DNA from 3 places in the Ferrovibrio sp. GW821-FHT12B10 genome. Region 3 is predicted to be linked to each of the others. Evidence: predicted binding sites of a transcription regulator. Region 3 holds the regulator's gene; each other region holds the start of a gene.

Region 1 (9,467 bases), 3.1 Mb from region 3:
TGTCCAGTATGCTGGTGTTCTTCGGCGTGGCGCTGGTCTTCTCCACCGACATGCATTTGCTGTGCCTGCAGGCGGCCTATGACAGCTACACGCTGTTCCCGCCGATGAAGGCGCCGGCGTTCGGCGATTTCGCCGATGTCGCCACCCGCATGGTCGATAACGGCTTCGCGCTGGGCATCAAGCTGTCGGCGCCTTTCATCGTCTACGGCATCATCTTCAACGTGGCGCTCGGCCTGCTGAACCGCCTGATGCCGGCCCTGCAGATTTTCGCCATCATGCAGTCGCCGCAGATTGCCATGTCTCTGGTGGTGCTCGGCCTGTCGCTGACCGCCATCGGCCTGTCGTTCACCGCGCACTTCGAAGAGTACATGTCGCAATTCATCGTGCCGCGCTAGGAGGAAGGGCATGTCTGAAGACGCTGACCCAGAATCCAAAACCGAAGACCCTTCCGGGAAACGACTGAGCGAAGCCGCCCAGCAGGGCAATGTCGCGAAGTCGCAGGAAATCGGCTATTGGTTCTCCTTCATGGCGGCCAGCATCATCCTGTGGATGATGGCTGACGGTCTGGTGCGGGGCGTGCGCGATGCTGTCATCGTGTTCCTCGAGCGTCCGCACCTGATCCAGATGGATGCCAGCCATCTCACCAACATGTCGCTCGACCTGATGCTGACCATCAGCGGCATGATGCTGCCCATCCTCGGGCTGTTCGCCATCGCCAGCGTTGCGGCCAGTGCGATCCAGAATCCGATCGAGATCACCTTCGACAAGCTCAAGCCCGATATCGCCAAGCTGTCGCCGCTGGCCGGCCTGAAGCGGCTGATCTCGGTGAATTCGCTGGTCGAGTTCGTCAAGAACCTGACCAAGATCCTGGTGATCGGCGCGATCCTGTTCGCCATTCTGGCGCCCGAGCTGGACGAGCTTGAGACGCTGATCGATCTCGACCTGTCCGTCCTCCTGCCGTTCTGCCTGAAGATCGTCAGCAAGCTGATCGGCGCGCTGCTCGGCATCATGTTCATCATCGCCATCGCCGACTACCTCTACCAGAAATACTCCTTCATGAAGCAGATGCGCATGACCAAGCAGGAGGTGAAGGAAGAGCATAAGGAAAGCGAAGGCGATCCGCTGATCAAGGCCAAGCTGCGCCAGTTGCGCATGCAGCGCGTGCGCGGCCGCATGATGGCCGCCGTGCCCGAGGCCAGCGTCGTGGTCACCAACCCGACCCATTATGCGGTGGCGCTGAAATACGACCCCGAGACCACCGAGGCGCCGATGGTGGTGGCCAAGGGCGCCGACCTGATCGCCAAGCGCATCCGCGAGATCGCCACCGAGAACAAGGTGCCGATCGTCGAGAACCCGCCGCTGGCGCGCGCCCTGTTCAAGACCGAGCTGGACCATTCGATCCCCGTCGAGCATTTCCGTGCGGTGGCGGAGGTCATCTCCTACGTCATGCGCCTGAAAGAAGGGATCGACACCAAGTACGAGCCCAAGGTCGTGACAGTCGAGACGACCGAGTGATGGCCCAATAGGATGGCACTCTCTTTTGCCTCATTGATCGACACTCCGCGCCGCCGCGCCGCCTGGCTGCTGGCCGAGGCGAGCCCCTTCGCGCGCGTGATCACGCGCGGCCACGACCTGCTGGCCGCCAACACCGCCTATCGCGTGCTGGCGGCACGGCTGCAGCAGGATGGCGGCACCACGCCCGACCTGTTGCTGGGCGCGGAGATCGGCAATGCCGAAACCATCGCGCGGCTGCGCACGTTGCTGCCGTTGGGCCGCGCGGTGCAGGAGGACTTCCAGATTCATGTCGGCGATGGCCTGCTGTCGCTGCGCGTCACCGCCATGCAGGCGCCGGGCCGGCGCAACTGGGTGATCTGGGATATCCAGGAGGTGGCGGATTCCGCCGCCGCTTTGGTGGCCGTGCGGCAGCAGCGCGACGAGCTGGCAGCCTTCATCGACAATGCGCCGGTCGGGCTTTATTCCGCCGCGCCCGATGGCCGCTTCCTTTTCGCCAACCGCACATTCGCCGCCTGGCTCGGCGTGCTGCCCGAGCAGCTGGTTGGCAGCGACCTGCTATTGTCGGATGTGCTGTATCACGGCGAGGGCCGCGAGAACGAGACGATGACGCCGGATTGGCTCGGCGGCGAGGCCAAGCTGAAGCCGCTCGACAATATCGGCGGCGAGAGCGCGGCGACGGCGGGCGCGGGCGGTTTCCGGCTGGTCAGCGTCAGCCAGAGCGGCATCGCCGATACCGACGGCATTCCGCTGCGCTACAGCGCCGTGGTGCACGATCTGGGTCTGGAGCTGCGCCAGCGCGGCACGCTGCGTCCGGTCGAGGCCGAGTTCCGGCGTTTCTTCGATCAGGCGCCGATCGGCATCCTGGTGCTGGATGGTGCCGGCACCATCCGCGAAGCCAATTCGGCTTTCGCCATGCTTTGCGGTCGCGACGACTGGCTGGGCCAGCGTCTGGCGGCGCTGGTGCGCGAGGAAGACGCGCTGGTGCTGACCCGGCATCTGATGGCGTTGCGGCGGGGCGAGATTTTCGGGCGTCCGCTGGAAGTGCGCCTGGCCGGCCCGCGCGAACGTGTCGTCGAGGTTTTTGCCGCCTCGTCGGCCGAGCGCGAGGACGGCCAGTCGGCGCAGCTGGTCTATCTGGTCGACACGACCGAGCAGCGCAGCCTGCAGACCCAGTTCCACCAGAGTCAGAAGATGCAGGCGGTGGGCCAGCTCGCTGGCGGCATCGCGCATGACTTCAACAACCTGCTCACCGCCATGATCGGCTTCTGCGACCTGCTGCTGCAGCGGCACCAGCCGGGCGACCAGTCCTTTGCCGACGTGATGCAGATCAAGCAGAATGCCAGCCGCGCCGCCAATCTGGTGCGCCAGCTCCTGGCCTTCTCGCGCCAGCAGACTCTGGTGCCCAAGATTCTTGACGTGACGGATGTGCTGGCCGACCTGCGCAACCTGATCGGCCGTCTGATCGGCGAAACCATCACGCTGAAGCTGGTGCATGGCCGCGATCTCGGCCTGGTCAAGGTCGACCAGGGTCAGCTCGAGCAGGTGATCATCAATCTGGCCGTGAACGCCCGCGACGCCATGACCGAAGGTGGCGAGCTGCGCGTGCGCACGCTGAACCATCAGGTGGAGACGGCGACCCAGCTTGGCACCGAAACCATTCCGCCCGGCGATTACGTGCTGATCGAGGTGACCGACAGCGGCCATGGCATCGCGCCCGAGCATATGGCGAAGATTTTCGATCCCTTCTTCACCACCAAGGCGGTCGGCGCCGGCACCGGTCTCGGCCTTTCCACCGTCTACGGCATCATCAAGCAGACTGGCGGCTTCATTCATGTCGAGAGCACGCCGGGCGAGGGTGCCTGTTTCCGTCTCTATCTGCCGCGCCATCGCGCCACCGGCGATGAGATCAGCGCCAGCCGCGGCGAGGAAGGCCGTGTCGATACACGCGACCTGACAGGCCAGGGGTTGGTGCTGCTGGTGGAGGACGAGGATGCCGTGCGCGCCTTCGCCGCCCGGGCGCTGCGCAACAAGGGCTATACCGTCATCGAGGCGGCTTCTGGCGACCAGGCGCTGGCCTTGCCGGCGGAACAGCTCGATCGCGTCGAGCTGCTGATCTCGGATGTGGTGATGCCGAATCTGGATGGCCCGACCCTGGCCGCGCAGCTCCGCAGCCGTCGGCCTCAGCTCAAGATCCTGTTTATCTCCGGTTATGCCGAAGACAGTTTACGCTCGAATTTGGCGAAATCGCCCCATGTGAACTTCCTCCCCAAGCCGTTTTCGCTCAGCCAGCTGGCCGGAAAGGTGAAGGAAGTGATGGATACGGCCGTTCCCCTCGGGACTCGCGCCGCCGATTGAACGCCTGCGAACATCGCGGCGCTCTCACTAGAACATCAGTAGAATAGACCAGCAATATCATGGGGATACAGGGCACAGCATTTTTTGCTGGACAACGGCAACGATATGAGAACATATGGGGTCAAGAAGGCGTATAATTGCAATTCACCACCCCCCATGAAAGGATGCCCCCGAATGTCGTCCCCCTCACTTCGCGTCGTGGAAAAAGAGAACATGGATAAGGGTAAGGCTCTGGAAGCTGCGCTCTCGCAGATCGAGCGCAATTTCGGCAAGGGCTCGGTGATGAAGCTCGGCCAGCGCCAGAGCATGGAGGTCGAATCGATCTCCACCGGTTCACTCGGCCTGGATATCGCGCTTGGCATCGGCGGCCTGCCCAAGGGCCGCATCATCGAGGTCTACGGTCCGGAAAGCTCGGGCAAGACCACCATCGCGCTCCATGTCGTGGCCGAAGCCCAGAAGAAGGGCGGCACCTGCGCCTTCGTCGACGCCGAACACGCGCTCGACCCATCCTATGCCCGCAAGCTCGGCGTGAATATCGAGGAGCTGCTGATCTCGCAGCCCGATACCGGTGAGCAGGCGCTGGAAATCGCCGACACGCTGGTGCGTTCGGGTGCCATCGACGTGCTGGTCATCGACTCGGTCGCCGCCCTGGTGCCGCAGGCTGAACTGGAAGGCGAGATGGGCGACACCCATGTCGGCCTGCAGGCCCGTCTGATGAGCCAGGCGCTGCGCAAGCTGACCGCCTCGATCTCCAAGTCGAATTGCATGGTCATCTTCATCAACCAGATCCGCATGAAGATCGGCGTGATGTTCGGCAGCCCGGAAACCACCACCGGCGGCAATGCGCTGAAGTTCTACGCCTCCGTCCGCCTGGATATCCGCCGCATCGGCGCGATCAAGGTGCGCGACGAGGTCGTGGGCAACCAGACCCGCGTGAAGGTGGTGAAGAACAAGGTGGCCCCCCCGTTCAAGGTGGTCGACTTCGACATCATGTATGGCGAGGGCGTCTCCAAGACCGGCGAGCTGATCGATCTCGGCGTGAAGGCCAATGTGGTGGAGAAGTCGGGCTCCTGGCTCTCCTTCGACAGCCAGCGCATCGGCCAGGGCCGCGAGGCCGCCCGCCAGTTCCTCAAGGACAACCCCGAGGTCGCCAACCGCATTGAAGCCGCGATCAAGGCCAATACCGGGATCGTGGCCGCCGCCATCGACGCCGGCGCCGATGCCGCGGAGACCGAAGACGCAGAATAAGATTTTCCCCCGCTCAACGCCGGTAAACCACGGCGCCTGAGTCAATCTCCTCCATGGGAAAAGCCCCGGCAGCGGACCTCGCTGCCGGGGTTTCTTTTTTGTCCGCGGGGCGAACGCCACCCAGCTTGAACAGGGCGCGCCGCGCCCTACATTCCGCTTAGGCTAAAGTCTGTCAGATCAATGGCTTAGTGTTGCGCTAAGGACGGATAAGCCTCGAATAAGCGCGTATAAGCATCGAATAAGGACGGATAAGGGTCGAATAACGGCGGATAAGCCTCCGGTAAGGCCGGATAAGAGCGCGGGGCAAAACCGCCAGTGGAGCCGGCCAATTCCCTATCCGGTCAGTGACTTAACCGGATTGTCCCTTGGCTGGACAGGGGCAGGGCGGGACGTTAAGACAGGTCTCTTGCCGGGCCCGGTCCGGCTCATGACAATCCGACGACCAGAATTATGGCGACCCGGGCCAGCCGGAGCGCCGCGACCAGGGGTGCGAAGACCATGAGTTCCGCCAGCGACGTCCGCCAGGGCTTCCTCGACTACTTTGCCAAGAACGGGCACAGCGTGGTCGACTCCTCGCCGCTGGTACCGCGCAACGACCCGACGCTGATGTTCACCAACGCCGGCATGGTGCAGTTCAAGAATGTCTTCACCGGCCAGGAAAAGCGCCCCTATACCCGCGCCACCACCTCGCAGAAATGCGTGCGCGCCGGCGGCAAGCACAATGATCTCGACAATGTCGGCTACACCGCCCGGCACCACACCTTCTTCGAGATGCTCGGCAACTTCTCGTTCGGCGATTACTTCAAGGACGATGCGATCCCGCTGGCCTGGAACCTGATCACCGGGGAATACGGCCTGCCCAAGGAGAAGCTCTGGGTCACCGTCTATCACGACGACGACCAGGCCTTTAACATCTGGAAAAAGATCGGCGTGCCCGAGAGCCGCATCGTGCGCATCGCCACGTCGGATAACTTCTGGGCGATGGGCGATACCGGCCCCTGCGGCCCCTGCTCGGAAATCTTCTACGACCACGGCGACAAGGTCTGGGGCGGCCCGCCGGGCAGCCCGGAAGCCGATGGCGACCGCTATATCGAGATCTGGAATCTCGTCTTCATGCAATTCGAGCAGGTGACGAAGGAGCAGCGCATCTCGCTGCCCAAGCCGTCCATCGACACCGGCATGGGCCTGGAGCGCATCACCGCCGTGATGCAGGGCAAGCACGACAATTACGACATCGACCTGATGCGGGCGCTGATCGAGGCCTCGGCCGATGCCTCGCATACCGATGCGGATGGCGAGCACAAGATCAGCCACCGCGTGGTCGCCGATCACCTGCGATCCTCCTGCTTCCTGATTGCCGATGGCGTGCTGCCGTCGAACGAGGGCCGTGGCTATGTGCTGCGTCGCATCATGCGCCGCGCCATGCGCCATGCCCAGCTGATGGGCTGCAAGGAACCGCTGATGCACCAGCTGGTGCCGGCGCTGGTGGGCGAGATGGGCCGCGCCTATCCCGAACTCGGCCGCGCCGAGGCGCTGATCGCCGAGACGCTGAAGCTGGAGGAGACCCGCTTCAAGCAGACGCTGGATCGCGGCCTCAAGCTGCTTGATGAAGCCACCGCGGGCCTGTCGAAGGGCGACATGCTGGCGGGCGAAGTGGCCTTCAAGCTCTACGACACTTACGGTTTCCCGCTCGACCTGACGCAGGATGCGCTGCGTCCGCGCGGCATCAACGTCAATCTCGATGGCTTCCAGTCCGCCATGGCCGCGCAGAAGGCCGAGGCCCGCAAGGCCTGGGCCGGCTCGGGTGAGGCCGCGACCGAGAAGGTCTGGTTCGAGATCAAGGAAGACAAGGGCGCCACCGAATTCCTCGGCTATGACACCCAGTCCGCCGAAGGCCGCATCGACGCCATCGTCGTCAATGGCCAGCCGGTGGATGAAGCCAAGGCCGGCACCGATGTCGCCATCGTGCTGAACCAGACGCCGTTTTACGGTGAGTCCGGCGGCCAGCAGGGTGATGCCGGCGTGATCACCACGGCCGGCGGCGCCAAGGTCGAGATTGCCGACACCCAGAAGAAGCTGGGCGCGCTGCATGCCCATCTGGGCAAGGTGGTCGAGGGCACACTGAAGCTGGAAGACATGGCGATCCTCACCGTCGATGCGACGCGCCGTTCGGCGATCGCGTCGAACCATTCGGCCACCCATCTGCTGCATGCGGCGCTGCGCCGCAAGCTGGGCGACCATGTCACCCAGAAGGGTTCGCTGGTCGCGCCGGACCGCTTCCGCTTCGACATCAGCCATCCCAAGTCGCTGAGCGCCGAGGAAGTCTCGACCGTCGAGGCCGAGGTCAACAGCATGATCCGCCAGAATGACGCCGTCACCACGCGCCTGATGACGCCCGACGAGGCGATTGCCGCCGGCGCCATGGCGCTGTTCGGCGAGAAGTACGGCGACGAAGTGCGCGTGCTCTCGATGGGCAAGCTCGACGACGGCAAGGATTACTCGACCGAACTCTGCGGCGGCACGCATGTGAAGCGCACCGGCGATATCGGCCTGTTCAAGATCATCAACGAGGGCGCGGTGGCGGCCGGCGTGCGCCGTATCGAGGCGTTGACCGGCGAGGCCGCGCGCAGCTACTTCGCCGAGCAGGAAGACACCTTGCGCGCGGCGGCCGATGCGCTGAAGGCACAGCCCAAGGAAGTGCCGCAGCGCCTCACCGCGCTGCTGGATGAGAAGCGCAAGTTGGAACGCGAACTCTCCGAGCTGCGCAAGCAGCTCGCCACCGGCGGCGGCAGCGGTGGCCCGCAGGTGAAGGATCTCAATGGCGTGAAATTCGCGGCCCGCTCGCTCGATGGCGTGCCGGCCAAGGACCTGCGCGGCATGGTCGATGCCATGAAGAAGGAAATCGGCTCCGGCGTCGTCGCGCTCACCTCAGTGGCTGACGGCAAGGTCTCGGTCGTGGTCGGCGTCAGTGCCGATCTCACGGGCAAGATCAACGCCGCCGATCTGGTCAAGATCGCCACGCCGCTGATCGGTGGTCAGGGCGGCGGCGGCCGTCCCGATTTCGCGCAGGGCGGTGGCGCCGATGCCACCGGCGCCGAGAAGGCGCTCGATGCCATCGCGGCCGAAATCGGCAAGGCGGCGTGACATAGACCGGCAGCTGGCGCGATGATGGCACGGACCCTGCGCCGGCGCTGCTTCGACCTTCTGGCCGATGACAGGCGGGATGTCGGTGTCGGGCACCGGCTGGTGTCCACGCTGACCATCCTGAGTATCGCCGCCTGTGCGGTGGCCATCATGCTGGTCACCATGCCGGGCCTGGATGACCACAGCATCTTCTGGCTCGACCGGCTGCGCGAGGCCACGGACGTTCTGTTCACCCTGGAATATCTGCTGCGCATCTGGATCGCACCGGATTATGCGCATGGCGGCCGTGTCGGGCCTGCCGCGATGCGGCGCCGCTATATGGGGTCCTTCCTCGGCGTCATCGACCTTCTGGTGATTCTGCCTTTCTGGGTCAATCTCGTCGTGCCTTTCCCGCGCGACCTGTTCCTGGCCACCGAGATGTTCACGCTGTTCAAGCTGGCGCGCTATACGCCCGGCCTTGCGCTGGTGGCGGCCGTGCTCAGGCGGGAAGCGCGCGGCCTGACGGCGGCCCTGGGCGCCGCTGGCGTTCTGCTGGTGGTGTCGTCCTGCATCATGTATGTGCTGGAACACGAGGCGCAGCCGGAAATCTTCGGATCGATCCCGCGTGCGCTGTGGTGGGGTATCGTCACCGTGGGCTCGGTCGGCTATGGCGACATGATCCCGATCACACCGTTGGGCAAGCTGTTCAATGGCGTCGTCATTCTCATCGGCATCGGAACCATTGCGATCCCGGCCGGTCTGCTCGCATCGGGCTTTGCCGAAGAGATCAAGCGTCGCGAATTCATGGTGACCTGGCGGGCGGTCGCCGCCCTGCCGCTGTTCAGGCAGCTCGATGCCAGTTCAATCGCCGAAATCGCCGGCCTGCTGAAAGCACAGGTGGTGCCCTCTGGCACCGCCATCGTCCGCAAGGGCGAGCGCGCCGAGGCCATGTTCTTCATCATGTCGGGCGAGGTGGAAGTCGAAATCCTGCCGCGCCCGGTGATACTCGGGCCGGGGCAGCATTTCGGCGAGATCGCCCTGATGCGACGCACCGACCGCACCGCGACGGTCAGCGCGATCACCGACTGCCGCCTGCTGGCGCTCGAGGTGACGGATTTCCAGCGGCTGCTGCATATCCACCCGACCATCAAGCAGCATATCGACCAGATCGCCAGCGAGCGGCTGGAGCAAAGAAAAACGGCGGAGGGGAGTGACCCCTCCGCCGT
Region 2 (9,467 bases), 2.2 Mb from region 3:
ATGCGGCGGTATTGCACCGGCACCAGCATGGTGTGGGTGACGCGATGCTGCTGCGCCAGCGCCAGGTATTTCACCACGTCGAACTTGGCCATCAGCACCGCGGTGCCGCCGCCGGCCAAGGTCGGGAACAGGCTGACCAGGGTGGTGTTGGAATAGAGCGGTGTCGACAGCAGCGTCACGGCCTCGCGGTCATAACCATAGGCATTGGCGCGCTGCATATGGCCCCAGCGCATGCCGTGCGGCTGCACGATGCCTTTCGGCGTGCCGGTCGTGCCGGAGGAATAAATGATGTTGAAGGGTATCTCCGGCGTGATCGCCACCGGCGCCGGCCGCGCGCTCTCTGGCGCCAGCCATTGTTCGAAAGCTTCGGTATCCAGCCGCAGGCGCTGCTTCGGCAACTGGTCCAGCACGTCTTTCAATGCCGCTTCATTCTCGGCATCGAGGAAAAGGTGCGTGGCATCGGCGTCACGCGCCATGGCGACGATCTGCTCCGGCAGTGACGACGGCGCCAGCGGCGCCACCGCCAGCCCGGCGCGCAGCCCGCCCAGATAGGCGGTCACATAGTCGTTGCGCGAGTAGCTGACGATGCTGATGGCGTTCGTGGCCTTGTCGCGCTGCAGGGCGGCGGCGACGCGGTCGGCGCGGCGGTCGAGCTGCGCGTACGTGAGCATGCCCCCATTGCCGTCATTTGGCGCGTCGATCACGGCCGGATGGTTCGGGCGTTCCTCGGCATGGGCGCGCACCAGATCGGACAGCGTGGCAAAGGCGCTGTTCAGGATGTCATCGGCCTTACTCATTTCGCGAACTCCATACCAATGATGGCGCTCAGGTCGCGCAGCGCCTTGTCGGGGTCTTCCACCTTGATGGTCTGCATGCCCATGGCGGCGGCGGGTTTGAGGTTGATGCCGAGATCGTCGAGGAACACGGCTTCCGTGGGCTTGATGTCCAGCAGCTCGCAGGCGCGCATATAGAAGGCCGGCTCGGGCTTGCGCACGCCGACCTTGCTCGATTCGACAATGACGTCGAACAGCGCCATGACCTCGGCGACGGCTTTCGCCTTTTCCGGCGTCACGCTCATCCCGGCGCCATGGCCGATCGGCATGTTGTTGGTCAGGCAGGCGACCTTGAACTGCGTCTTCACGTGTTTCAGCGCCGCCACCATGCGCGGCCGCACCTCGCCCGACAGCAGCGCCAGGATATCGCGGCCATGCACGGCCTGACCCAGTGCGGTGCTTTCGGTCAGGAACATCTCGCCGAACCGCGCGGCATCGACTTCGCCGCGCTCGAAGCGGGCCCAGGCATTGCTGTGCGGATTGGTGCTGTTGACCCGGCGCAGGAAATCGCGCGGCAGCCCGCGTTCATCCTCGAAGCGGCGGAAGGCCTCGAAGGGCGAGGTGAGAATCACCCCGCCGAAGTCCCATAAAACGGCTTTGATCGACGACGGCATCGGCCCTGCTACGCGGCGAAACGTTTCCCCTGCGGCAGGGTCTTACGCGCGCGTAAAGCCGTGCCTTATCCGCACTTACTATAGCCGCAGGAGGTGCAGGTGTCGCAACCCTCGGACTTGATCAGGCCGGGCTGGCCGCATTTCGGGCACTGGCGCAGGCCTGACAGCGGCTTGGGCGTCTCGGCATTCACCGCCAGCGCCAGCACGGCGCTTTCCTCGCGCTTGCTGTTGGGATCGGCCATGAAGCCGATGGCGATCAGATGCTGCTCGATCACCTCGCCGATGGCGGCCAAGAGCGACGGCACATAGCGGCCGTTCATCCAGTGGCCGCCGCGCGGGTCGAACACCGCCTTCAGCTCGTCCACCACGAAGGAGACGTCGCCGCCGCGGCGGAACACGGCCGAGATCATGCGGGTGAGCGCCACCGTCCAGGCGTAATGCTCGGTGTTCTTCGAGTTCACGAACACCTCGAAGGGCCGCAGGCGGCCATCCTGCAGGATGTCGTTCAGCGTGATGTACATCGCGTGTTCGGAATCCGGCCAGGTGATCTTGTAGGTGCGGCCGGGCAGGGCTTCGGGGCGGTCCAGCGGCTTGGTCATGTAGATCACGCCGCCGGCAGCCAGCGGATCACGCGGCTTGATGGTCTGCACCGGCTTGGCACTGGAAACCAGCGGCAGCTCGGCCTGCTGCTGCGGCGCTTCAGCCTTCTTCTCGTCCTTCTTGATGGTCAGCACCGAACCGGTGATGTCGTTCGGGCGATAGGTGGTGCAGCCCTTGCAGCCCTGGTCATAGGCCATCTGGTAGATGTCCTTGAAGCTCTCGAAATCGATTTCTTCAGGCACGTTGATGGTCTTGGAGATCGAGCTGTCGATGTATTTCTGCACGGCGGCCTGCACGCGCACATGGTCGGCGGGCGCCAGGCTCTGCGCATCGACAAAGGCTTCGGTCAGCGGCGCATTGTCACCCTTCATCTGGCGATACAGGCGATAGGCGTAATCGCTGACGTCCTCCTGCCGGCGGCTGCCGTCCGGCATCAGCACGGTGCGCGTATACGTGAAGCTGAACACCGGCTCCAGGCCCGACGACACATTGTCGGCGAACAGCGAAATCGTGCCGGTCGGCGCGATCGAGGTCAGCAGCGCGTTGCGGATGCCGTGTTCGGCAATCGCGGCGCGCACGTCCGCGTCCAGTTCGGTGATGCTCTCGCCGGCCAGATAGGCCTCGCGGTCGAACAGCGGGAAGGCGCCTTTTTCGCGAGCCAGGTCGACCGACGCCAGATAGGCCGCGCGCTGCAGGCGCTTCATCCAGGTCTCGATCAGCGCGACCGACTTGGCCGAACCATAGCGCGCGCCGACCATGATCAGCGCATCGGCCAGGCCGGTGACGCCGAGCCCGATGCGGCGCTTGTTGCGCGCCTCGGCGGCCTGCTGCTCCAGCGGGAAGTTGGAGACGTCGATGGTGTTGTCCATCATGCGCACGGCGCGCCGGGTCAGGTCGTCCAGCGCCTCGAGATCGAGCGCGGCGTCGGCCTCGAAGGGCTTTTTCACCAGGCGGGCGAGGTTGATCGACCCCAGCAGGCAGGCGCCATAGGGCGGCAGCGGCTGTTCGCCGCAGGGGTTGGTGGCGCTGATGGTCTCGCAGTAATGCAGGTTGTTGCGATTGTTGATGCGGTCGATGAAGATCACGCCGGGTTCGGCATAGGCGTAGGTCGCCCGCATGATCTTGTCCCACAGCTCGCGCGCCTGCACGGTGCGATAGGCCGTGCCCTTGAAGGTCAGCTCCCAGGGCAGGTTCTGCTTCACGGCATTCATGAAGGCATCGGTGACCAGCACCGACAGATTGAACATGCGCAGGCGGTTGGCCTCGCGCTTGGCCTCGATGAAGGCCTCGATATCGGGATGGTCGCAGCGCAGCGTCGCCATCATGGCGCCGCGGCGGCTACCGGCCGACATGATGGTGCGGCACATGGCGTCCCACACATCCATGAAGCTGAGCGGCCCGGAGGCATCGGCGCCCACGCCCTTCACCGGCGCGCCGCGCGGGCGCAGCGTCGAGAAGTCATAGCCGATGCCGCCGCCCTGCTGCATGGTCAGGGCTGCTTCCTTCAGATGCTCGAAGATGCCGCCCATGTCGTCGGGCACGGTGCCCATGACAAAGCAGTTGAACAGCGTGACCTTGCGCGCGGTGCCGGCGCCAGCGACGATGCGGCCCGCCGGTAGGAAGCGGAAATCCTCCAGCGCGCCGTAGAAGCTTTCAGTATGCGCGGCCGGGTCGGTCTCGGCCTGCGCCAGCGCGGTGGCGATACGCTTCCAGGTGTCGGGGATCGACTGGTCGACCGGATTCCCGTCCATGCCCTTCAGGCGGTATTTCATGTCCCAGATCTGCTGGGAAATCGGCGCGATAGGCGACATGGACGCAATCCTGTGAAAGGCGGTCTGCAAAGACGGAAAGCGGCGCAAGTCTGCTTGCGCCGCCGGAAAATTCTCAGGCTGACTCTATCGCCCGAGGGGTGAGAGTCCAGCGTAATGTTCTCAATCTGTTTCTACAGATTGAGTCACAAAGGCCTTGGCCACAATATATTGTTATAGCTTGTAAATTGGGCTTATCCCCGCGATCCGCAAGGAGGTCGGGATAAGTTATCCCGGGATATCCACAGGGACTTTCCTGTCCTTACCATTCCTGTGCAGAGGATCGCCATGGACGCATGGATCGCTAAAGTGAGCCGATGATCAAATGCCCCTGTACTTCCGGTCTCTCATTCGATGTGTGCTGCGGTCCTTTGCTGGCCGGAGCGCCGGCCCCGACGGCCCTGGCGCTGATGCGTGCGCGTTTTACCGCCTATACTCAGGCCAATATCGACTATCTGGGACGGACGCTGTCGGCTGAAGCCCGCGCGGAGTTCGATCCTGTTGAAACCAAGAGTGTTGCATCCTCGGCTGAATGGCTGGGCATGGACATCCTTTCGGTTACAGCGGGCGGCGCCGACGATCAGGACGGTGTTGTCGAGTATGCCGCCAAGTTCCGCCTCAATGGTCAGCAGCGCGTTCACCATGAGCGTGCGACGTTCAAGCGTGAAGGCGGTGCCTGGCTTTGTACCGGTGGCGAAGTCGATCCCAAGTCGCCGCCGCGCCGTGTCGAGAAAATGGGGCGGAACGATCCCTGCAGTTGCGGGTCCGGCAAGAAATTCAAGAAATGCTGCGGCGTGTAGGCCGCGTCCATAATCCGCATTCATGATCGGGCGCCTGCATGCAGCACCACTTCAAATGCACGGCCTGCGGAAAATGCTGCAGTGGTTCGCTGCCCCTGACGCTTGAGGAGGCCCTGTTTCATGCCGGTCGCTTCCCGCTGGCCATGGTCTGGACGGTGGTGCGGCAGGGCAACAAATCCTTCGGCCTGACAACCCGCCTCGGGACAGTGGTGCAGGTTGCGCGCAAGACGCAGGTCGCCGTCCAGGTCGGTGCCATGGCCTATCTGCCGCCCTCGGTGGCTTGCCCGGAACTGACCGGGGACGGCCTGTGCGGCATTCACGCCGAGAAGCCCATTCGCTGCCGCGCCATGCCGTTCTTCGCCTACAAGGAAGAAAGCGATCAGGCCGATATGCTGCTGCCGCGCGCCGGATGGGCCTGCGACATATCAAAGGCCGCACCACTGGTTTATCAGGACGGCCGCATCGTGGATTGCACTGATTTCGACGCGGAGCGTCAGCACCTGGAAGCCCAGGCCCCGATCGTCAAGGCCTATGCCGATCGCATGATCGCGTCCGTTTCCGGAATCGTCGGGAAACTGGAAATGTTGAGCAAGCAGCCCGGCGGCGGGCGCATGGCCCTGCCATTCACGGGCATACTTCCGAGGCTGCCCGAGGCGGACCTGCCTGTCTTTGCCGCAGCGCAGTTACCTGTTCTGCACCGCTATGCCGACCTGACGGCATCCGACAAGGCGATGGCGCAGTTCCACCAGTATTATCGCGACGCCATTCAGCGTCTGGAGTTGGCGGTCTAGCGAAGGTCGGCTTTCACGGAAAAGGGGCCCGCTGTCAGCCGCGCAGGGCCTTTGCTTCTAGTTCCTTGGTCGTCGTCTCGATGCTGCCTTCCAGCCGCGCGGTGAACTCATCGCGCTCCAGGCCGGCCGGAATCACCGGCAGGAAGCGCAGGATCAGGGTGCCCGGCGGACGCAGCAGGCCGACTTTCGGCCAGAAGACGCCGGAGTTTAGCGCAATGGGTAGCACCGGCAGTTTCAGGTCGCGGTAGAGCGCCACCACGCCCGACTGATACTCCGCCACTTCGCCGGGCTTGGTGCGCGTGCCTTGCGGAAAAATCACGATCTTGCGGCCGGCATCGCGCACGGCGCGCGCATCTTTCAGCATTTGCTTGAGCGCCGCGCCGCCGCCGTCGCGATCGACCGCGATCATGCCCTGGATGCGGGTGAGCCAGCCGTAGATCGGAATCTTCAGCAGCTCCTTCTTCATCACCACGGCGGGCGTGCCGAACAGATCGAAGATGATCGCGGTGTCCCACAGCGACTGGTGCTTGGCCGCCACCAAAGCGGGGCCGGCCGGGATATGCTCGCGGCCCTCGATGCGCACCTCGATATTGCAGATCACCCGCAGCAGCACATTCAGGCTGCGCGCCCAGAAGGCGTTCATGGCGAAGATATGCGCGCGGCGGTTCAGCGCCATCGGCACCAGGCTGTAGACCGCCACGATGGTGGTCCAGGCATAGAAGACGCCCTGGAAGACCAGCGAGCGGATCCAGATCACGGCTTGCTCTCGGATGAGGGCGTCGTCGTCTCGGGCTTTGTCTCTTCGGCCGGCGCTGCCGGTGCCACGGGGACAACAACAGGCGGCACGGCTTCCACCGGCTTCTTCTCATCGGCCTTCTTCTCATCGGCCTTCTTCTCATCGGCCTTCTTCTCGTCCACGGTGGCGACGAGCTGGCGGTCGAGATGCACGCGCATCAGCGCGACGACATACTTGCTGTATTCGCCCAGCAGGAACAATGTGGCCTGGCGGCGCTGCCACCAGTCTTCCACCCGCATGGCATCCGAGCGCACCGGATGCGGCACCACGGTAATGCCGGGCATGCGGTAGCCGAACTCCACCAGCGCGCGCGGCATGTGATAGTTCGCCGTCACCAGCCGCACCGACTTGTAGCCACGGGCGGCGGCCCAGCTCGCCGTTTCGGTGGCGTTGCCGGCCGTGTCGCCGGCCTCGAAGCCGAGATCGGTGCAGCATTCGAACAGCAACTGCAGGTCGATGCCCTGCCAGCCGGTGCCGAGCTGCGCCGCATCGGGCATCGCCTTCTGCACGGCTTCCTGCAGGGTCGCCTTGGTGGCGGTCTGGCTGACGCCGGAGACCAGCAGCCGCTCGGCCTTGTTGTCGTTGAGCAGGCGCAGCGCCGTGCTCATGCGCGCCGCGCCACCGGTCAGCACCACGATGGCGTCGGTGCGCTCGTCGCTCGGCGTGATCATCTGCTCGACGCGCTCGACATAGGCAACTGCGCCGCCGAGCCAGATCAGGCCGATGGCGATCAGGGCCAGCAGCCAGCGCCGCAGGCGGGAGAACAGGGATTGGGGTTCGGAACGACGCGCCATGTCAGTCAGTACTCGTGCTTAGTCCGCATGCTTGATCAGCCTGCCATCTCGGCCAGCAGGCGGTCGACGGCCTCGGTCAGATTCTCCACCACCGTGACCGGCAAAACGTCCTCGGGCAAGCCTTTTGCCAGCATGGACGCGCCCTTGCCGGTGCGCACCAGCATGCGGCGGCAGCCTGCGGCCTTGCCGGCCTGCAGATCGATCACGTTGTCGCCGATGAACACGGTATCCGTGGGCGCCGTGCGGAAGCGCGCCATCGCCTCGCGCAGCATGCCCGGCCCGGGCTTGCGCCGCTCGGTCGGCGCGTGCGACGGGTCCGGCGCGAAGAAGATCGCATCGACACGGCCGCCGTCGCGGGCCAGATGGTCGCGCAGGGTGTTGTGGATGCGCTCCAGCATCGCTTCGTCGATCAGGCCCTTGCCGACGCAGCTTTGATTGGTGCAGATCGCCACATGCCAGCCGCGCGCATTCAGCCGGGCCACGGCCTTGCCCACATCGGGCAGCATGCGCAGCTCAGCCGGCGACAGCACATAGCCGTTCGGGATGTCCTCGTTCAGCACGCCGTCGCGATCCAGCAGCACCAGCATGCTCACACCATCGCTCGCAAGGCGCCGAGCACGGTGAGGCGCGCGGTGAAGATCGCCAGCAGCGTCGCGGCGATGGGCAGCAGCAGCAGCATGAGCCAGTGCCACCAGAGCAGCGCCAGGCCGGGCAGCAGCCCGGTGCCGACGCCGCCGGCCAGAAGCTGGATCGCCACAATGATCAGCACCGCCATGCCGGCGCCGATCAGGCCGCCGCGCACGGCCTGTGACGCCACGTGGCGTTGGAACTGCCGTGCGATATAGCCGTCCTCGGCGCCGATCAGATGCAGCAGCTCGATGGTGTCGCGCCGGGCCGCCAATCCTGCGCGCGTGGCGAAGATCACCATGGCGGCGGTGGCAAGGCCGACCAGCAGCACGATGCCGCCGCCCAGCGACTGCAGCAGGCGGCCGATCTGCACCAGGCGATCCAGCCAGGGCTTGGGGTCGTCGATGCGCGCGCCGGGCACCGCTGCGCTGAGGCGCGCCGACAGCGCATCGACTGAAAGGGCCGCGGAGTCGCTCAAGGTCACGTCGATCATGCCGGGCAGCGGCAGGTCGGATTCCAGCGCTTCGGCGCCAAGCCAGGGTTTCAGCAGGGCTTCCACCGCGCGGCGGTCCATGGCTTCGGCCTTCTCGATGCCGGGCACGCCGCGCAGCACGCCGAGCGCCGCATCCAGCCGCGGCCCCATCGGCTGGCCGGGGCGATCGGCGATCTGCACGGTCAGCTTGGCCGCGACGCCGCGACGCCAGCCGGCGATGCTGCCGTCCAGGGCCAGCGCGCCGGCGAGCGCCAGCGCCGCGAGAAACACCATGACGGCGAGCGCCCAAGGCAGGAAGCGCGCGCCGGTATCGGCGTCGAGCTGCAGGTCGGAGGGGCGAGGGGCCTTGCGCGCGCTCATGCGGCATTCCTCTCGATAACGAGCTGCCCGGCGCGCAGGCGCATCACCGGGAAGCGGAAGGTCTGCAGCAGATGCGTGTCATGGGTCGCCAGCACGACCGCCGTGCCGAGCTTGTTCAGCTCGACGAACAGATACATCAGCCGCTCGGCCATCTCGGGGTCGACGTTGCCGGTCGGTTCGTCGGCCAGCAGGAGGCTCGGTCTTGCAATGACGGCGCGCGCGATCGCCACGCGCTGCTTCTCGCCGCCCGAGAGCGTGGCGGGCCGCGCCTCGAGCCGGTCGCCGAGGCCGACCCAGCTCAAAAGCTCGCTGACATGCTCGCGCGTGCGCTTCTCGTCGGCGCCGGCGATGCGCAAGGGCAGCGCCACATTGTCGAGCGCGCTCAGGTGATCGAGCAGGCGGAAATCCTGGAACACCACGCCGATGCGCCGGCGCAGCATGGGCAGCGCGGCGCGGCTGGCGGTGGAGACATCCTGGCCAAACATGGTGATCAGGCCGCGGCTCGGGCGTTGCGCCAGATAGAGCAGCTTGAGCAGCGAGGTCTTGCCCGCGCCGCTGGGGCCCGCCAGGAAATGGAAGGATCCGGCGCCCAGCTCGAAATTGACGTCGCGCAGGACCTCCGGCCCGGGGCCGTAGCGCATGCCGACGTTCTGGAAACGCACCAAGTCCCAACTCCTTGCTGCCCGCTGGGCTGCCCATGGGGCGAATCGTGCCGAATCGACCAAAGCCTTGCAGCACAATATCTTGCAAGGCTGTAGCCTTGCTTCAACCGCCCTGTCCGTCCTATAAGGGAAAGCATCCGGAAACGCAAAAGGGCTGGCTTCAGGCTGACTTAAGGCATGATTCTTACCTGCCCAAGCTGCGAGACCCGGTTCCACGTTGAACCCGACCTCTTCGGCCCTGCGCCGCGGAAGGTGCGGTGTTCGCGCTGCCGCGCCGTCTGGGACCAGG
Region 3 (9,467 bases):
TGATGGATCAGGCGCGCATGTCGCGTCAGGCCGAGCAGCGCCGCCAGCTCTGATTTTCCCCGCCGCGCTCAGCCGGCGTCGAGCAACTCTTCCAGCAAGTCGAAGCCCATCGGCCAGTCCTTCAGGTTCGAGGCCGAATTGATATGCCCCAGTGGGCCGGCATCGACAAAGCGCGCCTGCCAGCGCGCGGCGAAATGCTGCGCCCGGTGCAAATCCACATAGGGATCGTTGCTGCTGGCCACCACGATGGCGGGGCAGGCGAAACGCGCCAGCGGCATCGGGCGGAAGCCGCGGGTTTCCGGCGGCGTATGACTTTCGGAATCGACATCGGCCGGCGCCACCATCAATGCGCCATGCAGCTCTCCAGCATGCCGTGTCACCCAGTGGCCGACGAGTGCGCAGGCGAGGCTGTGTGCCACCAGCACCGGCGGCTTGGCGCAGGCGGCAATCGCCGCATCAAGGCGCGCCAGCCAGTCGGTGAAGTCGGGATGGTCCCAGTCGGCCTGTTCGACGCGGATGTAATCGGGATGGCGCTGCTGCCAGTGCGTCTGCCAGTGCTCCGGCCCGGAATTGCCCAGGCCGGGCACGATCAGAACTGTTGGCCGCGCCCGCGTCATGCCGCAGCGTCTGCCAGGCGCGCCAGAGTCTCGTCGCGACCCAGCACGGCCAGCACGTCGAAGATCGGCGGCGATACGCTGCGGCCGGTCAGTGCCGCGCGCAGCGGCTGCGCCAGCTGACCCAGCTTGACCTGCTGTGTTTCACTCAAGGCGCGGATCGCGGCCTCGGTGCTGGCGGCGGTCCAGTCGGCCACATCCTTCAGCACGTCGATCATCGTTTTCAGCCGCGCCTTGGCGGCATCGTCGAGATGCTTCTTCGCCGCTTCATCGGGCTGGATCGGGCGTGCAACAAACAGGAACTGCAACGCCTCGGTGATTTCATTCAGGTCCTTGGCGCGTTCCTTGACCGACGGCAGGATCGCCTTGATCTGCGCGGCTTCGGCCTGGTTCGGCGCGCGGCCGATCTTCTTCTCGATGAAGGGCAGCGCGGCCTGCAGCAGCTCGTCATCCGCAGTATGGCGAATGTAGTGGCCGTTCAGGTTGTTCAGCTTGACGAAATCGAACCGCGCCGGCGAGCGGCCGACATGATCGAGGCCGAACCATTCGATGGCCTGCTGGGTCGAGATGATCTCGTCATCGCCATGGCTCCAGCCCAGGCGCAGCAGGTAATTGCGCATCGCCGCTGGCAGGTAGCCCATGTCGGCATAGGCTTCGGTGCCCAGTGCGCCATGGCGCTTGGACAGCTTGGCGCCGTCCGCGCCATGGATCAGCGGAATATGCGCGAAGTCCGGTACAGTGAAGCCGGCGGCCATATAAAGCTGGCTCTGGCGCGCAGCATTGGTCAGGTGATCGTCGCCGCGGATGATATGCGTCACACCCATATCGTGATCGTCGACGACGACCGAGAGATTGTAGGTCGGCGTGCCGTCAGAACGCAGGATGATCAGGTCGTCCAGCTGCTCGTTCTGGAAGGTCACGTCGCCCTGCACATGATCCTTGATGATGGTCGCGCCCTCGCGCGGCGCCTTGAAACGCACCACCGGTTTTACCCCAGCCGGGGCGTCCTTGGGATCACGATCGCGCCAGCGGCCGTCATAGCGGATCGGCCGGCCTTCGGCCTTGGCCTTGTTGCGCATCTCTTCCAGCTCTTCGGGCGAGCAGTAGCAGTGATAAGCCTTGCCCTCGGCCAGCAGCTTATGCGCCACCTCGGCATGACGATTCATGCGCGCGAACTGCATCACCGGCTCGCCATCCCAGTCCAGTCCCAGCCACCGCAGGCCCTGGAAGATCTTCTGCACGGCATCCTCGGTCGACCGCTCGCGGTCGGTATCCTCGATGCGCAGCAAGAAGGTGCCGTCGTGATGGCGCGAGAACAGCCAGTTGAACAGCGCCGTGCGGGCGCCTCCGATATGCAGGTAGCCGGTCGGCGAGGGGGCGAAACGGGTGACGACTTTGGTCATTGGGCAATCCGGGCAAGCAAGGGAAGCAGGGTTTTAGCATACGGGTGCAGGCGGGCAAGTCGCGTTCCCGATTTGCACGGATTGGCGGCTGCAGGGCTGCCATGCAGAGTTTTCCGCCATGGCCCGCCTGGCGCAACCGCTTTCCTGGCAGCGACTACTCTCAAGCCTTGCCGGCGGCATTGCGGCGGGCTGGGCATCCGTCCGTGATTTCGATGCCGTAGCCACCCTGCTGGCCGAGCGCGAGCGCTGGTTTCTTTGGCTGCCGGCGTTGCTGGGCGGTGGCATAGCCATGTATTTCCTGCTGCCGGTCGAACCGTCGTTGCTGCCGTTGCGCCTCGGTGTGGCGGCGCTGGCTTTGGCGCTGCTGCTGTTCGCCCGCCATGCGCTCTGGCGGTTGCCGTTGATTGTGATGCTGGCGGTCGTCGCCGGCCTGTGGTTGGCCGCCGAGCGCAGCGCTTCGGTGGCAGCACCGGTGCTGCAGCGGATGAGCGGCGCCATCTGGCTGGAGGGCCGCATCCTGGAGGTTGAGCCGCGCGATGCCGGCCATCGCCTGCTGCTGGATCATCTGGCCTTCGGCGGCTTGAGTGAGCCGGAAACGCCGCAGCGCGTGCGCATCACGCTCAACCGCGATGGCGGCGTGCTGTGGCCGGGCGACCGCATCCGCCTGCGCGTCATGCTGCTGCCGCCGCCCGAACCCGCCATGCCCGGTGCCTTTGACTTCGCGCGTTATGCCTGGTTCCGCCAGATCGGCGCGGTCGGCTATGCGATCAGCACGCCGGAAGCCCTGCCGGCGACCGAGCCCGATGGCTGGCGCGATGCGGCGTTGCTGTCGCTGAGTGCGCTACGCCAGGACTGGACACGGCGGATCGCAGCGCAGACCGAAGGGGCGGGCGGCGCAATTGCCGCGGCGCTGATGACCGGCGTGCGCGGCCCGATCCCAGACGATGTCGATGCGGCGTTCCGCGATTCCGGCCTTGCGCATATCCTCTCGATCTCGGGCTTGCATCTAACACTTGTCGCCGGCCTGCTGTTCTTCCTGCTGCGTGCCATACTGGCGCTCAGTCCGCGGCTGGCGTTGCAGTATCAGATCAAGAAATGGGCGGCTGTGGCGGCGTTGCTGGGTGCGGCCGCCTATACCCTGCTATCGGGCGCGGCATTGCCCACGTTACGCGCGCTGGTGATGATCGCGCTGGCATTAATCGCCGTCATGCTGGACCGCCGCGCCATCACACTGCGTGCTGTTGCCTGGGCAGCACTGCTGCTGCTGATGCTCTGGCCGGACAGCCTGCTTGACCCAGGGTTCCAGATGTCATTCGCAGCGGTGACAGCACTGGTGGCTGCCTTCGAATTCCTGTCGCCGAAGCTGACGCGCTGGCGACAGAATGCCGGTCCGGTGCAGATCGCGCTGCTCTGGCTGCTCGGCACCATGGCGGCGAGTTTTGTCGCCGGTCTGGGCTCGTCCTTCTTTGCCGCCTATCATTTCAACCGCGTGGCTGATTACGCGCTGATCGCTAATCTGCTGTCGGCGCCGCTGGTCGACTTCCTGATCATGCCGCTGATCGTGCTGGCCTTCCTGTTGATGCCGTTCGGACTCGAGGCCTTGGCGCTGACGCCGATGGTCTGGTGCATCGATCTGCTGATCCTGCTGGCGCGCTGGGTCGCCGGATGGCCCGATGCAGTTGGTGTCGTGCCGGCGATGCCGCTCTGGGGGCTGGCCGCGATCGCCTGCGGCGGGTTGTGGCTCTGCCTGTGGCAGCAGCGCTGGCGCTGGTTCGGCATTCTCGGGCTGATGATAGGCACGCTGTCGCCCTGGGCCACCACGCCGCCCGACATGCTGGTCAGCGGTGACGGCCGGTTGATCGCGGCCCGCGCCGCAGACAGCCGCTATTACCTCACATCAACGCCGCCGCGCGGCTTTGCTGCCGAAACCTGGTGGGAACGGCTGGGGGCACCGCCGCTCTATCCCTGGCCAACATTGCGGCGCAATGACACCGAGGGCCGATCCGGTGCGGATGGGGCTTTGCGTTGCGATCCCGAGGGCTGCTCCTGGCGCCATGCCGGTTTTCTGGTCGCTCTGCCGCGTCAGCCCAAGGCGATCACGGAAGACTGCCGCCATGCCGATGTGGTGATCGCGACCCAGATGCCGATCCGCTACCGCTGCCCGGCCGCGAAAGTCGTGATCGACCGCAACGACCTGTGGCGCGGCGGCACCCATGCCCTGTTCCTGGATGAAGAAAGCCGGGTCATCCGCGCTGAGACGGTGGCTCAGATACGCGGCCGCCGGCCCTGGGTGGTGCCCAAGGGCCATGCGCCGGAGCGGGGTGAGTGAAAGGGTGTCGTCATGACGACGCTCTTGCGATCCGTCGTCTGCGGCTTCGCCAATAAAAACGGGGCGCCTGAAGCGCCCCGTTTTGCATTTGAAGAGCTGAACCTCAGTAGCGGCGCAGCAGGCCGACCAGGCGGCCCTGCACCTTGACCCGATCGGGGCCGAAGATGCGGGTCTCGTAGGCCGGGTTGGCGGCTTCCAGCGCGACCGAGTTGCCCTTGCGGCGCAGGCGCTTCAGCGTCACTTCCTGATCGTCGACCAGTGCGACGACCACGGTGCCGTTTTCGGCATTGTCGCTGCGCTGGATGATGACGGTGTCGCCATCCATGATGCCGGCATCGACCATCGAGTCACCGGCGACTTCCAGCGCGTAATGCTCGCCATTGCCCAGCAGGCCGATCGGCACATCGATCTGCGTGCTGAGATCGCGCAGCGCCTCGATCGGCGTACCGGCAGCGATCCGGCCATAGAGCGGCAGGGTGACGATGTCGCGGGCGTTGTAGGGATTGACGTTGACCGGCGTGCCCGGCATCGGGCCGTTGCCGGCGCCGCCTTCGATGGCGCGCGGCATCAGGCGGTTGCGCGGGGCGGCGCTGCGGGCCGACGCGGTGGCGCCGACGCCGCCGCCGCGGACCGGCACGGCCGAGTCGGGCAGGCGCAGCACTTCCAAGGCGCGGGCGCGGTGGGCCAGGCGACGGATGAAGCCGCGTTCCTCCAGGCCGGTCACCAGACGGTGGATGCCGGACTTGGACTTCAGCTTCATGGCCTCCTTCATTTCCTCGAAGGACGGGGATACGCCGGAATTTTCCAGCTTGTCGTGAATAAAGAGCAGCAGGTCGTGCTGTTTCCGGGTCAGCATGGTTAGCCTCCTCGATTAAGGTCCCGGGCAACCAGCCGGATCAGTGGGGACAGCCGGCGGCAGACCAGAACGAACATGAAACCCACGAAATGTTCTAATGAGGTTCTGTATTCGGGTCAAGTATTTTTCCACAGGCTGTCTCCTACATCTAGGGGTGGGAACGAATAAGGCCTCCCACAGGTTGAGTGATCCGTAGGCAGTGCACCCGCTCTTTCTCACCCTTTACGGCGATGGTCCCAACGGGAAATATGGTCTGTAACTAGAAGGCCGAAGACGGCCGCAAAGTCAGGCACCAGAACGGGGTCTGCGGGGGAGGGGTTATGGGTATCCGTCAGAAGTTGAATCTCGCCATCGGCGTACTTGCCATGTTGACCTTGCTGTCGAACGCGATCGGCGGCCTGTTCTTCAATCGCGTCGAAAGCAGTTACGCGGGCATCACCAGCACCAACCTGCCCGCCGTGATCACTGCGCTGGAGTTGTCGGGCACCAGCGCCGACCTGGCCGCCGGCGCGCCGGTGCTGGCCAATGCGAATACTGATGCCGAGCGGGAGAGTGCATTGGCTTCGCTGAGGGCCAAGCAGGAAAAGCTGAAGCAGGCGGTGGAGACGGTGAAGGCGGCCGCGCCGGAAGACCAGTCGGAGCGGATTACCGAGATCGGCCGCTCGGTCGACGTCCTCAACACCATGGTGGCGCAGATCAACCGTTCGGTGAATGCGCGTCTGGGCTACATCAAGCAGCGCGAAGACGTGCAATCCAGGATGAGTGCGGACAACATCACCTTCCAGGCGCTGATGCAGCCGGCGCTGGACCGCGCGATCTATGAACTGCGCCAGCCGAATGCGAAGTCGGAAGCCGCCGATGCTGCCAATGCGCTGATCGCCGCCGGTAACGCGGTGAACCAGCTGGTCGCCGTGATGGCGGTGGCCGCGCAGGCCCCGAATAATGCCGAGCTCGACAAGCTGTTTGCCGAATTCGTCAAGCTGAACAGCCGTGCGCTCGAAGAACTCGACTGGGCCAGCAAGCGCTTCGATGTGATCGAACTCCAGAACACCACGACCAAGCTGCTGGGCTATGGCCAGGGTTCGGAAAGCATCTTCCAGATCCGGCGCGGCGAAATCCGCACCGTGAATACGGCGGGCCTGGCGCTGACTCAGTCGCGCGACGCCGCGACGCAGCTGAGCGCCAAGGTGCAGGAACTGGTGGCGGCCGCCACGGCGGCGGCCGATGCCGCCTCGGCCACGGCCGAGGGCCAAGCGACGACGGCGCAGGTCGTGCTGGTGGTGATCACCGCCATCGGCCTGGGCTGCGCGTTGCTGATTGGCCTGCTGTTCACCGGGCCGCAGATCGCGGCGCCGATCGTGCGCATGACCGAAGTGACGCGCCGGTTGGCTGAGCGCGACTGGTCGGTCGAGCTGAAGGAAACAGGGCGGTCGGACGAGATTGGCGAGATGGCGCGCGCCGTCGAGGTGCTGAAGACCAACGGCCAGGAAAACGAGCGGCTGCAACGCGAGGTCGAGACCGGCCGCGAGGCCTTCGAGGCCGAACGCAAGGCGCAGGAGCAGCTGCTGGAAGAGGCGATCGGCCAGATCGTGTCCTCGGCGACCGCTGGCGATCTGAGCCGTCGTATCGATGCCGAGGCCCTGCAGGGCGTCATGCGTCGCCTGGGCACCGGCATGAACGAACTGCTTTCTACCGTCGACAAGGCGCTGCGCGATCTGGGCAGCATGCTGGGCGCGCTGGCGGAAGGCGATCTGACGCATCGCATCGCGGGTGGCCATCAGGGCACCTTCGAGCAGCTGGCCAATGACGCCAACACGCTGGCTGGCCGCCTGGCCGAGATCGTCGGGAAGCTGTCGCAGACGGCGGGCAATGTGCGCGACGCCTCGGCTGAGATTTCGGTTGGCAGCAACGATCTGGCCCAGCGCACCGAGCAGCAGGCTGCGAGCCTGCAGCGCACGGCGGCGTCGATGGAGCAGATCACCGCCACCGTGCGGCACAATGCCGATAATGCGCGGCAGGCGAGCCAGTTGGCCGCCACCGCGCGCGATACGGCGGATCGTGGCGGCACTGTTGTTGGCCGCGCGGTCAGCGCCATGGGCGAGATCGAGGAGAGTGCACGCAAGATCGTCGATATCGTCTCGCTGATCGATGAGATCGCCTTCCAGACCAACCTGCTGGCGCTGAATGCCAGCGTTGAGGCGGCGAGAGCGGGCGAATCAGGCAAGGGCTTTGCTGTTGTGGCGCAGGAAGTGCGCGCGCTGGCTGGACGCTCGGCCGATGCGAGCAAGGAGATCAAGACGCTGATCGCCGCATCGAACAGCCAGGTGAAAACCGGTGCGGCGCTGGTCAACGAGGCCGGCGGCAGCCTGACGGGGATCGTCGATGCGGTGAAGCGCGTTGCCGGCATCATCGAGGAAATCTCGATCGCCAGCCAGGAGCAGGCATCAGGCCTTGACGAGATCAATGACTCCGTCACGCAGATGGACGAGATGACCCAACGCAACGGCGCGCTTGTCGAGGAGACCACAGCCTCGGCACAGTCGCTGGCTGATCAGGCGCGCGAGCTCGCCACCTCGATCACCTTCTTCCGCCTTGAGCCCGCGGCGGCGGCGGAAGAGTCGGAGGATCAGGGCGAGACTGACAAGGCGGCGGAATAGACCGCCGCCGCATCGGTCGAGAAGCAGCAGAAGATCGCCCGGGTCGGTTTCGGCCTGCTTTCCAGCCAGGCGCGTACCTCGCGCACCGCGATAATAGTCGCCTTGTCCATCGGATAGCCGTAGACGCCGGTGGAGATTGCCGGAAAGGCGATGGCCTGCAGATCGTAATCGGCGGCGAGCGCCAGACTGTTGCGATAGCAGCGCGCCAGCAGCTCAGCTTCGTTGCGGCTGCCGCCATGCCAGACCGGTCCGACGGTGTGGATGACATGGCGTGCCGGCAGATTGTAGCCGGCTGTGATGCGCGCCTCGCCGGTGGGGCAGCCGCCGATGGCGCGACATTCCTCCAGCAGGCCCGGCCCGGCCGCGCGGTGAATCGCACCGTCCACGCCGCCACCGCCGCGCAGGCTTTCATTGGCCGCATTCACAATGGCATCGACGGCGAGCCGGGTGATGTCGCCGGAAATCACTTCGATTCGATCGGACATAATCACAGTTTAACGTCTCCGCGAGTCGGACGGCAGGGGCCTCTTTACGCTTCTCTAACCATGATGAAATCACAATGGCGACAACGCGTTGCACACCGCCCTTGCTGTGTCCGCCGTAATCCTTTACCCGGGTCAGATGAGCGATCCTGCCGCCGCCCTCAAACTGAAGACGCGCCGCGCCGCTACCGCGCAGTCCGCCGCCGGTGCCTATGGCGCCATGCAGGCCCGCAGCGTGCCGGGTCAGCAGATTCCCGCGCCGGCCCCCATTGCTGCTCCCAAAGATAAAAGCCGTAGTTTTCTGGCGATCAACTGGCCGCTGATGACGGCCGCCGCAGCCCTGCTGGGCGGTGGCGTGGTGATGGGCATGGCCGTTGGCAGCGCACCGCGGCCGCAGCCGGTCGTCGTTGCGTCGCTGCAGCCCCAGCCGGACCAGGCGCCGGTCAGCATTGCGTCGAACACGCCGGCGCAGATCCGCACCGAACAGGGTGGTGGTTGGCGTCCGATTTCCGAACTGGCACAGCAGGCCACCCTGCAGCCTGTCATTCCGCCCATGCCACTGCCCGCACCGGAACCGGTTGTTGCCGCAGGGCCGGTCGCCTCTGTTGTTGAGGCAGCCGAACCTGCCGGGGTTGCAAAGCCCGAAGCCGTAAAGCCTGAGCCAAAAATCGAGACGGTGGCTGCCGCACCCGTCGCGACGAGTGCTCCGACGGCTGCCAAGCCGGCCCCGGAGAAGGGTGCCGACAAGGCGATCGCCAAGGACAAGCCGGTGCAGTTGACCGCCGCGCCGGTCGCGCCGCCATCGGTCACGCCGCGCGCTGCCGGTGACGGCCAGGCTTGGCGCACCCGCGCCGTGGCACCGCCGGCCATGGCCAAGCCGCCTTTCGTTGCCTTCCTGATCGATGATGCCGGGCTCGATCGCCGCGGCACCCAGCGCGCCATCGCCCTGAAGGGGCCGGTGACGCTGTCATTCATGAGCTACGCCAACGAACTGTCGGAGCAGAGCGCCGCCGCCCGGGCCGCCGGTCATGAGGTGATGCTGCATCTGCCGATGGAGCCGCTGGACGCCAAGCGCAACAATCCAGGTCCGAACGCGCTCTATGTCGGCCTGGATGAGGCCGAGCTG

The links. The regulator LexA, encoded in region 3, represses DNA repair genes until DNA is damaged. The targets are predictions, from matches to a motif close to ATGTTCTANTTTGGTTC.
Region 1: the regulator LexA is predicted to act here: its motif matches at 3,901-3,917, upstream of recA (recombinase RecA).
Region 2: the regulator LexA is predicted to act here: its motif matches at 3,973-3,989, upstream of AC1RRT_RS06085 (adenosylcobalamin-dependent ribonucleoside-diphosphate reductase).

Annotation. Positions count from the first base shown of each region.
Region 1 covers NZ_JBXAQT010000001.1:274,958-284,424, reverse strand. Annotated here, with positions in the region: gene AC1RRT_RS01570 (flagellar biosynthetic protein FliR) at 1-395, shown strand, start outside; gene flhB (flagellar biosynthesis protein FlhB) at 406-1,515, shown strand; gene AC1RRT_RS01560 (PAS domain-containing hybrid sensor histidine kinase/response regulator) at 1,528-3,870, shown strand; gene recA (recombinase RecA) at 4,045-5,118, shown strand; gene alaS (alanine--tRNA ligase) at 5,617-8,262, shown strand; gene AC1RRT_RS01545 (cyclic nucleotide-gated ion channel) at 8,284-9,467, shown strand, end outside.
Region 2 covers NZ_JBXAQT010000001.1:1,199,780-1,209,246, reverse strand. Annotated here, with positions in the region: gene AC1RRT_RS06095 (class I adenylate-forming enzyme family protein) at 1-797, opposite strand, end outside; gene AC1RRT_RS06090 (HAD-IA family hydrolase) at 794-1,447, opposite strand; gene AC1RRT_RS06085 (adenosylcobalamin-dependent ribonucleoside-diphosphate reductase) at 1,513-3,858, opposite strand; gene AC1RRT_RS06080 (YchJ family protein) at 4,173-4,655, shown strand; gene AC1RRT_RS06075 (YkgJ family cysteine cluster protein) at 4,694-5,446, shown strand; gene AC1RRT_RS06070 (lysophospholipid acyltransferase family protein) at 5,481-6,203, opposite strand; gene AC1RRT_RS06065 (YdcF family protein) at 6,200-7,036, opposite strand; gene AC1RRT_RS06060 (D-glycero-alpha-D-manno-heptose-1,7-bisphosphate 7-phosphatase) at 7,072-7,623, opposite strand; gene AC1RRT_RS06055 (cell division protein FtsX) at 7,626-8,516, opposite strand; gene ftsE (cell division ATP-binding protein FtsE) at 8,513-9,178, opposite strand; partial or broken gene AC1RRT_RS06045 (zinc-ribbon domain-containing protein) at 9,356-9,454, shown strand.
Region 3 covers NZ_JBXAQT010000001.1:3,352,786-3,362,252, forward strand. Annotated here, with positions in the region: gene AC1RRT_RS16730 (hypothetical protein) at 1-53, shown strand, start outside; gene AC1RRT_RS16735 (RBBP9/YdeN family alpha/beta hydrolase) at 69-617, opposite strand; gene gltX (glutamate--tRNA ligase) at 614-2,017, opposite strand; gene AC1RRT_RS16745 (ComEC/Rec2 family competence protein) at 2,136-4,346, shown strand; gene lexA (transcriptional repressor LexA) at 4,450-5,202, opposite strand; gene AC1RRT_RS16755 (methyl-accepting chemotaxis protein) at 5,523-7,859, shown strand; gene AC1RRT_RS16760 (O-acetyl-ADP-ribose deacetylase) at 7,829-8,344, opposite strand; gene AC1RRT_RS16765 (divergent polysaccharide deacetylase family protein) at 8,481-9,467, shown strand, end outside.